One region of the Paenibacillus sp. FSL H7-0735 genome, then DNA from elsewhere that is predicted to be linked to it. Evidence: riboswitches for the same ligand, from Rfam matches in the RefSeq annotation. Region 1 holds a riboswitch; the other holds the start of a gene.
The links. Region 1 has a riboswitch for S-adenosylmethionine ahead of NSS82_RS27475 (methionine ABC transporter ATP-binding protein). Riboswitches for the same ligand answer to the same signal wherever they lie in the genome.
Positions count from the first base shown of each region.

Region 2: another riboswitch for S-adenosylmethionine. It lies ahead of metA (homoserine O-acetyltransferase MetA); the one in region 1 lies ahead of NSS82_RS27475 (methionine ABC transporter ATP-binding protein).

Region 1 covers NZ_JBBOZH010000001.1:6,076,362-6,080,226, forward strand. Annotated here, with positions in the region: gene NSS82_RS27465 (MetQ/NlpA family ABC transporter substrate-binding protein) at 1-296, opposite strand, end outside; gene NSS82_RS27470 (methionine ABC transporter permease) at 354-983, opposite strand; gene NSS82_RS27475 (methionine ABC transporter ATP-binding protein) at 1,013-2,029, opposite strand; SAM riboswitch class I at 2,132-2,267, opposite strand; gene NSS82_RS27480 (Cthe_2314 family HEPN domain-containing protein) at 2,370-3,104, opposite strand; gene NSS82_RS27485 (COX15/CtaA family protein) at 3,261-3,865, opposite strand, start outside.
Region 2 covers NZ_JBBOZH010000001.1:2,157,083-2,160,947, reverse strand. Annotated here, with positions in the region: gene NSS82_RS09600 (PLP-dependent transferase) at 1-826, opposite strand, end outside; gene metA (homoserine O-acetyltransferase MetA) at 863-1,783, opposite strand; SAM riboswitch class I at 1,899-2,028, opposite strand; gene corA (magnesium/cobalt transporter CorA) at 2,425-3,360, shown strand; gene NSS82_RS09585 (HRDC domain-containing protein) at 3,447-3,865, opposite strand, start outside.

The sequences.
Region 1 (3,865 bases):
TCCTTCTCATCAAGCTGCACGTTAGGTTGAATATAGTCAGTAAATTCTTTAATTTCAAGTGTAATTCCATCTTTTTCAAGCAATGGAGCAATAGCCTTCAAAATTTCAGCATGAGGCACAGGTGAGGCACCAATAACCAGTTTCACAGGATCTTTAGTAGGTTCACTTGTTGCTTCTGCGTTTGGTGCTGTTGTAGCAGCCGAGCTCCCAGCATTATTAGATGCATTGTTGTTACCGCAAGCCGCAAGCACCGCAACCAGTGTCAGGCTAAAAAATGTAAGTAGTACTTTTTTCATTGTAAATCCCCCTCTAATCTATATTTTGTATTGAATAAGGATATATATGGATGTACCTTATTTCCGTGTGTAATGTTTTACGAGCCGGTCACCGGCCATTTGTAGCAATTGCACCAGTACGACAATAAATATTATAGAAATAATCATAATCTCCGTCTCATAGCGGTGGTAGCCGTAACGAATCGCCAAGTCACCTAATCCGCCGCCCCCAACCATACCAGCCATTGCTGTATAGGAAACCAGTGTAACCAGTGTGATCGTAACTCCAGCTAGCAGACCTGGACGAGCTTCTGGCAAAAGAACACGCATAACGATTTGATTCGTCGATGCTCCCATACCTTGTGCGGCTTCGATGACTCCGCGGTCTACCTCTCTTAACGACGTCTCTACCAAGCGGGCAAAAAACGGAGCTGCACCAATCACCAGAGGTGGAATCGTACCGAGTACACCAATGGAGGTTCCAACAACGGCTTTGCTGAAAGGAATTAGAGCCACCATCAAAATGATAAAGGGTACGGAACGTAGGATATTTACAAGTAATGATAAGACCGAGTAAGTTACTCTGATTACTATACTATTCGATTTCCCCCATAAATACAATAGAATTCCGAGTGGTAAACCAAGAATAATTGTGAACAATCCTGAAAAAAATATCATTTTTATAGTAGCAACCGTAGCATCCATCATTTCTTGCCAATTTAGATCTGCAAAATTCATTACGAAATCACCTCCACATCAAGGCCTTGAGCAATTAGTCTGGAGATCGTTACAGCAATTGCCTCAGCTGGCCCTTCAAACCGCACAATCATCTGTCCATAAGGCACATCTTTAATCGTTGAGATGGTACCATGTAAGATTGCAAAGCTCACACCCGTATCACGCACGACATCGGATAGTGCCGAGCCGTAAGTTTTTTCTCCGAAAAAAGTAATTTTGACAGCTTGAGAGTTATCCCCGGCAGCAGCATCAAGCGCCACTCGAAGAGGCCCTTCATTCTGTGTCTCACTGCGGATGAAATCGCGTGTAACCTCATGCTGCGGCTTGAGAAATACCTCTGTAACTTTGCCTTGTTCAACAATCCCACCACCATGTATGACCGCGACACGGTCGCAGATGCTCTGGATTACATGCATTTCATGCGTGATCAGCACAATGGTCAAATGGAATCTTTTATTAATATCAAGCAGCAGCTTAAGAATGGAATCCGTTGTCTGGGGATCAAGCGCAGAAGTGGCCTCGTCACACAACAGCACATCAGGGTCACTGGCTAGTGCCCGGGCGATGCCGACCCGCTGCTTTTGTCCTCCAGATAACTGAGAAGGATACTTATCTGTATGTTCTTCAAGCCCAACTAGAGCGAGCAGATCTTTCACTTTTGTATCAATAGCTGTTCTAGATGTACCTGCAAGTCGCAGTGGAAAGGCAATATTATCATACACAGTCGCCGAAGAAAGCAAATTGAAATGTTGAAAAATCATCCCAATCTTGCGCCGCTGTTCCTGTAATTGACCTTGGTTAAGGCTAGTTAGTTCAACACCGTCTACCCAGACCTCACCTTCTGTCGGACGTTCCAACAGATTAATGCAACGGATCAATGTACTTTTCCCCGCTCCAGAGTGGCCGATGACTCCGAATATTTCACCTTTCTCGATGGACAGATTCAATCCAGAAAGCGCTGTTGCCGCATTACTCCCTTTTCCATAAACCTTTGTTATCCCTTTTAGATTAATCAACTCTCGTCGCCCCCCCTTTATATTTCACTTATTCTATACAAAAAAACCTCCAACGATCGATGCAGATCGCAAGAGGCTCTGTGGGTTTATTAAGACAATGCCTTCTCATCTGCCAACGACCGCAACCTGCGCCATTGTAGGAATTAGCACCATGACATTTGTACAACGCTTCCCGCGCTGGATACAAATCGGTTGCCGGGCTTCATCGGGCCTATCCCTCCGCCGCTCTCGATAAGATAAAGTTATGAAATTATATTTTTTCTGAAATCGTACATACTTTAATGCAAGCATAAGTATAGTGAGTTTATCGATTTTTGTCAAAAGGAAATATATTGAACGATTACGATTTTATGCTCTTTGCCCTGCTTATTTCCTTACGCAGCTGTTCATTGCTGTAGCTGAATGCCGCGATTAATGTCTTACAGTTCATTTCGAGCGATTGTTTTAAATCCTCAAGATGGCTATCCAGATCCTCGAGCTGAATTTTATCATGCAGACCTTGATGCCGCTGCCACAGATCATCCTGCATTTCAGAATTCATATAATGAATTTCAGCATTTCTGCGCTTGCGTAAATTCTCCAATGGATCGCGGTAGGAGTTCTTGATCTGTTCCAGTTGATCCGCTAATGCAGGATGCACATTCAATAATTGAAGCTGACGCAGCACTGTAAAGTAAGAAAAGTGCGTTTTTAATTTGGATGTTTTGAGATCATAAAAATGATTCAGTACCGTCCCAAGCTTGTCCAGAAGAGAGAAAACCCGGATAAAGCCATCTTTATAAAAATAAACATAACGTGCATAATCGCCCTGTTCCACCGGTGTCATATCATCCATATAACCCGCGATCACTAATTTCCGGTAAAAAGCGGCCGCGAACCAACTTTGCTCCAGTTCATCCAGAGAGGAAATCAGTCCACGTGTCCAAATCTCCAGCTTGCGGTATTCATGGTCATTATCCTCATGGGCACTCATTTCCTTGCGCAGCAATGCTGCAAAAGTGGCCATATTCTCCATCGCATCAGCCAACACACCACTGTTCTTTCGAGGCGGCTCTCCAAGTAATACCCGCAGCATATCCCAGTCCTCCTAAAGTTTTGTTCAGCGTCTGCTTCCATGGACTGCTTCGTACAAAACTCGCGACGTAAGCATCGGCCAATCAGCTCCACGATATACCGGATTTCCACTTTATTATTCCGCGGGTGAAGCGCCTCTATCCACGGAGGGAATGTTCTACCAAGGCGGTGGAATCATTGGGTTCGTTACATTTTTTCCAGACACGACACTACCCGCACGATTTAGCTGCCAGACTCTTACACTCATATAACATAAGACACCAAACAAACTGGCAATCAGCAAAATATGAGCCAAAGCGGCAAATATGTACAATCTTTCATTATCTAGGGTGTAAACCACAGCCGCCCCACTAAACACCTGCATCAAGCATAACAGCACTGCAGCTACACCTAGCGCTCTAAGCTCTGGATAATCCTTATGTTTCCAAAATGCTAAATGCCCAAGCAGCGCAGTAAGCATGAATAAGAGCAAAGCCGCAATCCGATGCGTAAAAACAACACCTACACCTCCGGAAAGCTCCGGAACCCATTCTCCATTACAAAGCGGCCAACCCGAACACCCGCCCTGTGAATCCGTATGACTTACAAAGGCTCCAATATACACGACAATATAAGAATAGATGGCAGTAAGACAAGTTAAATTGCGAAAAGCCTTACTTACGGGTTTCTTTTGAGCCTCCAACGTATGATCATATTCGCGCGATTCATGCCATCTCTTGGTTCCAAGAGCCAACATCATAGCGCTCGAAAAGGCGATCAAAG
Region 2 (3,865 bases), 3.9 Mb from region 1:
CTTCCGCAATCGCCGGGTGCTCTTGTAGATAGCGGGCAATTGCTAGTGCATTACTCTCGTGCCGTTCCATACGCAGAGCCAGTGTCTTCATGCCTCTCATCAGCTGATAACTGTCTGTTGGCCCAAGCACAGCGCCAATAGAGTTATGTAGAATCGCTATTTCAGCGGATAATTCAGCCCCTTTAGATACAATAAGACCAGCAAGTACATCATTGTGTCCGCCCAAATATTTGGTAGCACTATGGACTACAATATCCGCACCTAATTCCAGAGGACGCTGGAAAAATGGAGTCAGCAGTGTATTGTCTACAATTGTGAGCAGCCCATGATGACGAGCCCAAGTAGCAACGGCTGCAATATCCGTAACCATCATCAAAGGATTCGTTGGCGTTTCAATAAATATCGCCTTTGTATTTGGAAGACGGGAAGCCTCAAGCGCATCCAAATCATTCGTATCTACATAGGAAGCAGTGATTCCAAACTTGGACATAATTCGTTCCAACAAACGATAGGTCCCGCCGTAAAGATCCAGCGAAACGATCAAGTGATCGCCTTGCCCAAACAGGGTAAATATGGTTTGAATAGCCGCCATCCCAGAGCTACAGGCAAAACCTGCATCACCAGACTCCAATTCCGCAGCCGCATTCTCCAGTACGGAACGGGTCGGACTTTTGGTACGGCTATAATCGAAACCTGTGCTCTGCCCAAGCTTCGGGTGACGGAATGCCGTAGCATTATAGATAGGAAAATTAATGGCTCCGGTAGCCGGATCTTCTTGTGAACCTATTTGTGCCAGTCTGCTTTCAATCCTAAGTTTGTCGTCCATGATAAATGCCTCCTAAATTATAATGTAGCGCTGATCTTAATAAACAATCGGGTCGATATCGTAAGGTGTCTCTTGATATACATAGTAATTGAGCCAATTAGAGAATAATAAGTTGGCATGTGCACGCCACACTGCAGGAGGTGTCCGTTCTGGATCATCTTTAGGGAAATAGTGTTTCGGCAAGGCCATCTCCATGCCCCTCTCCAAATCACGATCATATTCCCATTTCAGGGATAGAGGATCGTACTCGGAATGTCCGGTCACAAATATTTGTTTGCCGTCGGTCGTAGCTACTAGATACATACCAGCTTCTTCGGATTCTGCCAGAATCTGCAGATCTGGATTGCTCTCAATATCTTCGCGGGAGACATCGGTATGACGGGAATGCGGTACATGGAATACCTCGTCAAAACCGCGCAGCAATTTAATGTTATTTTGATTAATCGTATGGGAGAATACACCAAAACATTTTTCAGGCAATGCCACTTTGCGAACACCAAAATGATGATATAACCCTGCCTGTGCCGCCCAACAGATATGCATGGTCGAGGTCACATTATCCTTGCTCCATTCAAAAATCTCTTTTAGCTCTTCCCAATAGGATACTTCCTCAAACTCCATTTGCTCTACGGGTGCTCCTGTAACAATAAGGCCATCCAAACGGCGGTGGCTGATCTCGTCAAAAGTTTTGTAAAAGCTTCTCAAATGCTCAGCAGAAGTATTCTTAGAAGTATGTGAGCGTGGATGCAGCAAGGTAACATCAACTTGCAGCGGTGAATTTCCTATTAAACGCAGCAATTGAGTCTCCGTCGTTTCTTTAGTCGGCATGAGATTCAGAATAGCAATCCTTAGTGGACGGATATCCTGATGGAAAGCCAAACTTTCATCCATCACAAAAATATTTTCTCCGGATAGTACTTCTTTTGCTGGTAAACTGTCGGGAATTTTAATTGGCATTGTCTTTCCACTCCTTAACTGTATTTAGGTTATGTTGTCACATCGCGGCTTTCTGAACAATAAAAAGACCTTTCTCGGAAAACGAGAAAGGTCATATCTACAGTCATATGCGCCTCTCTCATCTGCCAGAAACTTTTGGACGGGGTTTAGTCGTCAGCAAAGTTCCGCAAGAATTAGCACCGTGCGTTCACACGCCGGTTGCCGGGTTTCATAGGGCTAGTCCCTCCACCTGCTCTTGATAAGATTTAGCTGTATTCAATTAAATTTCTTTAAAATTTACTTTAAATCATGAACCTCCTTTTCGTCAAGTCCATACAATGCTGAAGTAGCCTTAAAGTAACAATAAATTTGCTTGAAAGAGGCATACTCCGTTGTTATACTAGACAAGTATTTCATACCTGAACGAAAAGAAGAGGTGAGAAGAAGAATGGAAGGCGACCCGAGCTCGCAATTAAGTGTACAAAATGAGCAACCACACAGGATAATCATCAGCTTGCCGGCGGCGGGAGCAGTTCTTCTTCATGCCCTCGAATCGTCATTCGGCCTCTTGTATTGATTGTAACGCCGGCCAAGCTGATTTTTTCTCTGTGCTTAATTAGCAGTCCCTGGTGAAGACCCGGGGATAGAAGGAGTGGAATCAGATGAAAATCCGGCTGGTGAATGCAGGGGTTTTTACACCTATTGATGAAATTGATGAAACATTGACACCCCCAACAGAAGGGTTCTATTGGATTGATGCAGATGTGGAGGATTTGGAGCTGCTTCAGCCCCTGTTCAACCTGCATGATCTCGCTGTTGAGGATTGCCTTAGTGAAGAGGATCAACGTCCAAAGATCGAAATATACGAAAGTCATTACTTTATTGTTGTAAACAGCATCCGCTTTGATGATGAGGAAATTTTCCTGCGGGCACTCAATATATTCTTGGGCAGACATTATATTATTACTGTAACGAAACAAAAGATCCACGAGCTGCGCATCCTGAAGCCCATGTTATGGGAACAAGAGGTTAGCGAACCTGACCAATTCCTTTACCTGCTTATTGACCTTGTCGTAGATAATTATTTCTCCGTAGGTGACCGAATTGAAGCCCGGATTGAGAAGCTTGAAGAGGATATTCTAATGCATACCAAGAAATCTCATCTGAGTGAGATTATCGGTCTGCGAAGTGAAATCTTATGGTTAAAGAAGATGCTGGGACCACAGAAAGAGGTTATCAATACCCTGAACAAAAAAGACCTCCGTCTGATTGATGATCAGCTGCAGAAATATTTTAGCGACATTTATGAAAATGCAGTTAAAATATCAGAAACTTTTGAGACGTACCGCGATCTCATGGGCAACTTACGTGAGGCCTACCAATCCAGTATCGCCAACCGCGCCAATGAAATTATGAGAGTATTTACCGCGATTACAACGATATTCATGCCTTTGACCGTAATCACCGGAATCTATGGGATGAACTTTGATCATATGCCTGAATTGCATACGAAATACGGTTATTTTGCCGTGATAGGTCTAATGTTGACGTTAGGCTGTGGGATGCTGTATGTATTCCGCAAGAAAGAATGGCTATGAAAATAAACGGACGAATAGGTAAGACGAAGGCCCTTTAACCCTATGGTGTAAGGAAGCCTTCGTCTTTTTGATATGAGAAAAAGCTACTAGAAACTGGTCGCCATGTCCACTTTAGGAGCTTGCTCCCGCCGGAAACGAATGCGCATCAGACGTAGACGTTCATAATAGCTATCCAGCCCTTCTGCTGCTGAAAAATCCTCCCCATACACCTTATGCAGCACTGGCTTTAGAAAAAGATCTCCTGCCTCTACATAGGCATTCCATATCGCTTCCTGCTCATTCTGCGGCACATTTTTCAGTTCTACCTCGATCAGTTTCTCCACGCAATAACCTTCTCTTTCCAGCTCCTCTACCGCTTCAATCAGTTCGCGACGGTTCACTCCACTGTTCACCTTAAGCTGTTCTAACCCTAACCCATTCTCGATCCCTTGCAGCAGAATTCGCCGTAATCGCAGTCTTTCTAGCTGTTTCTTATATTTGACCTCTTTCTGTTTATAGAGCCAGG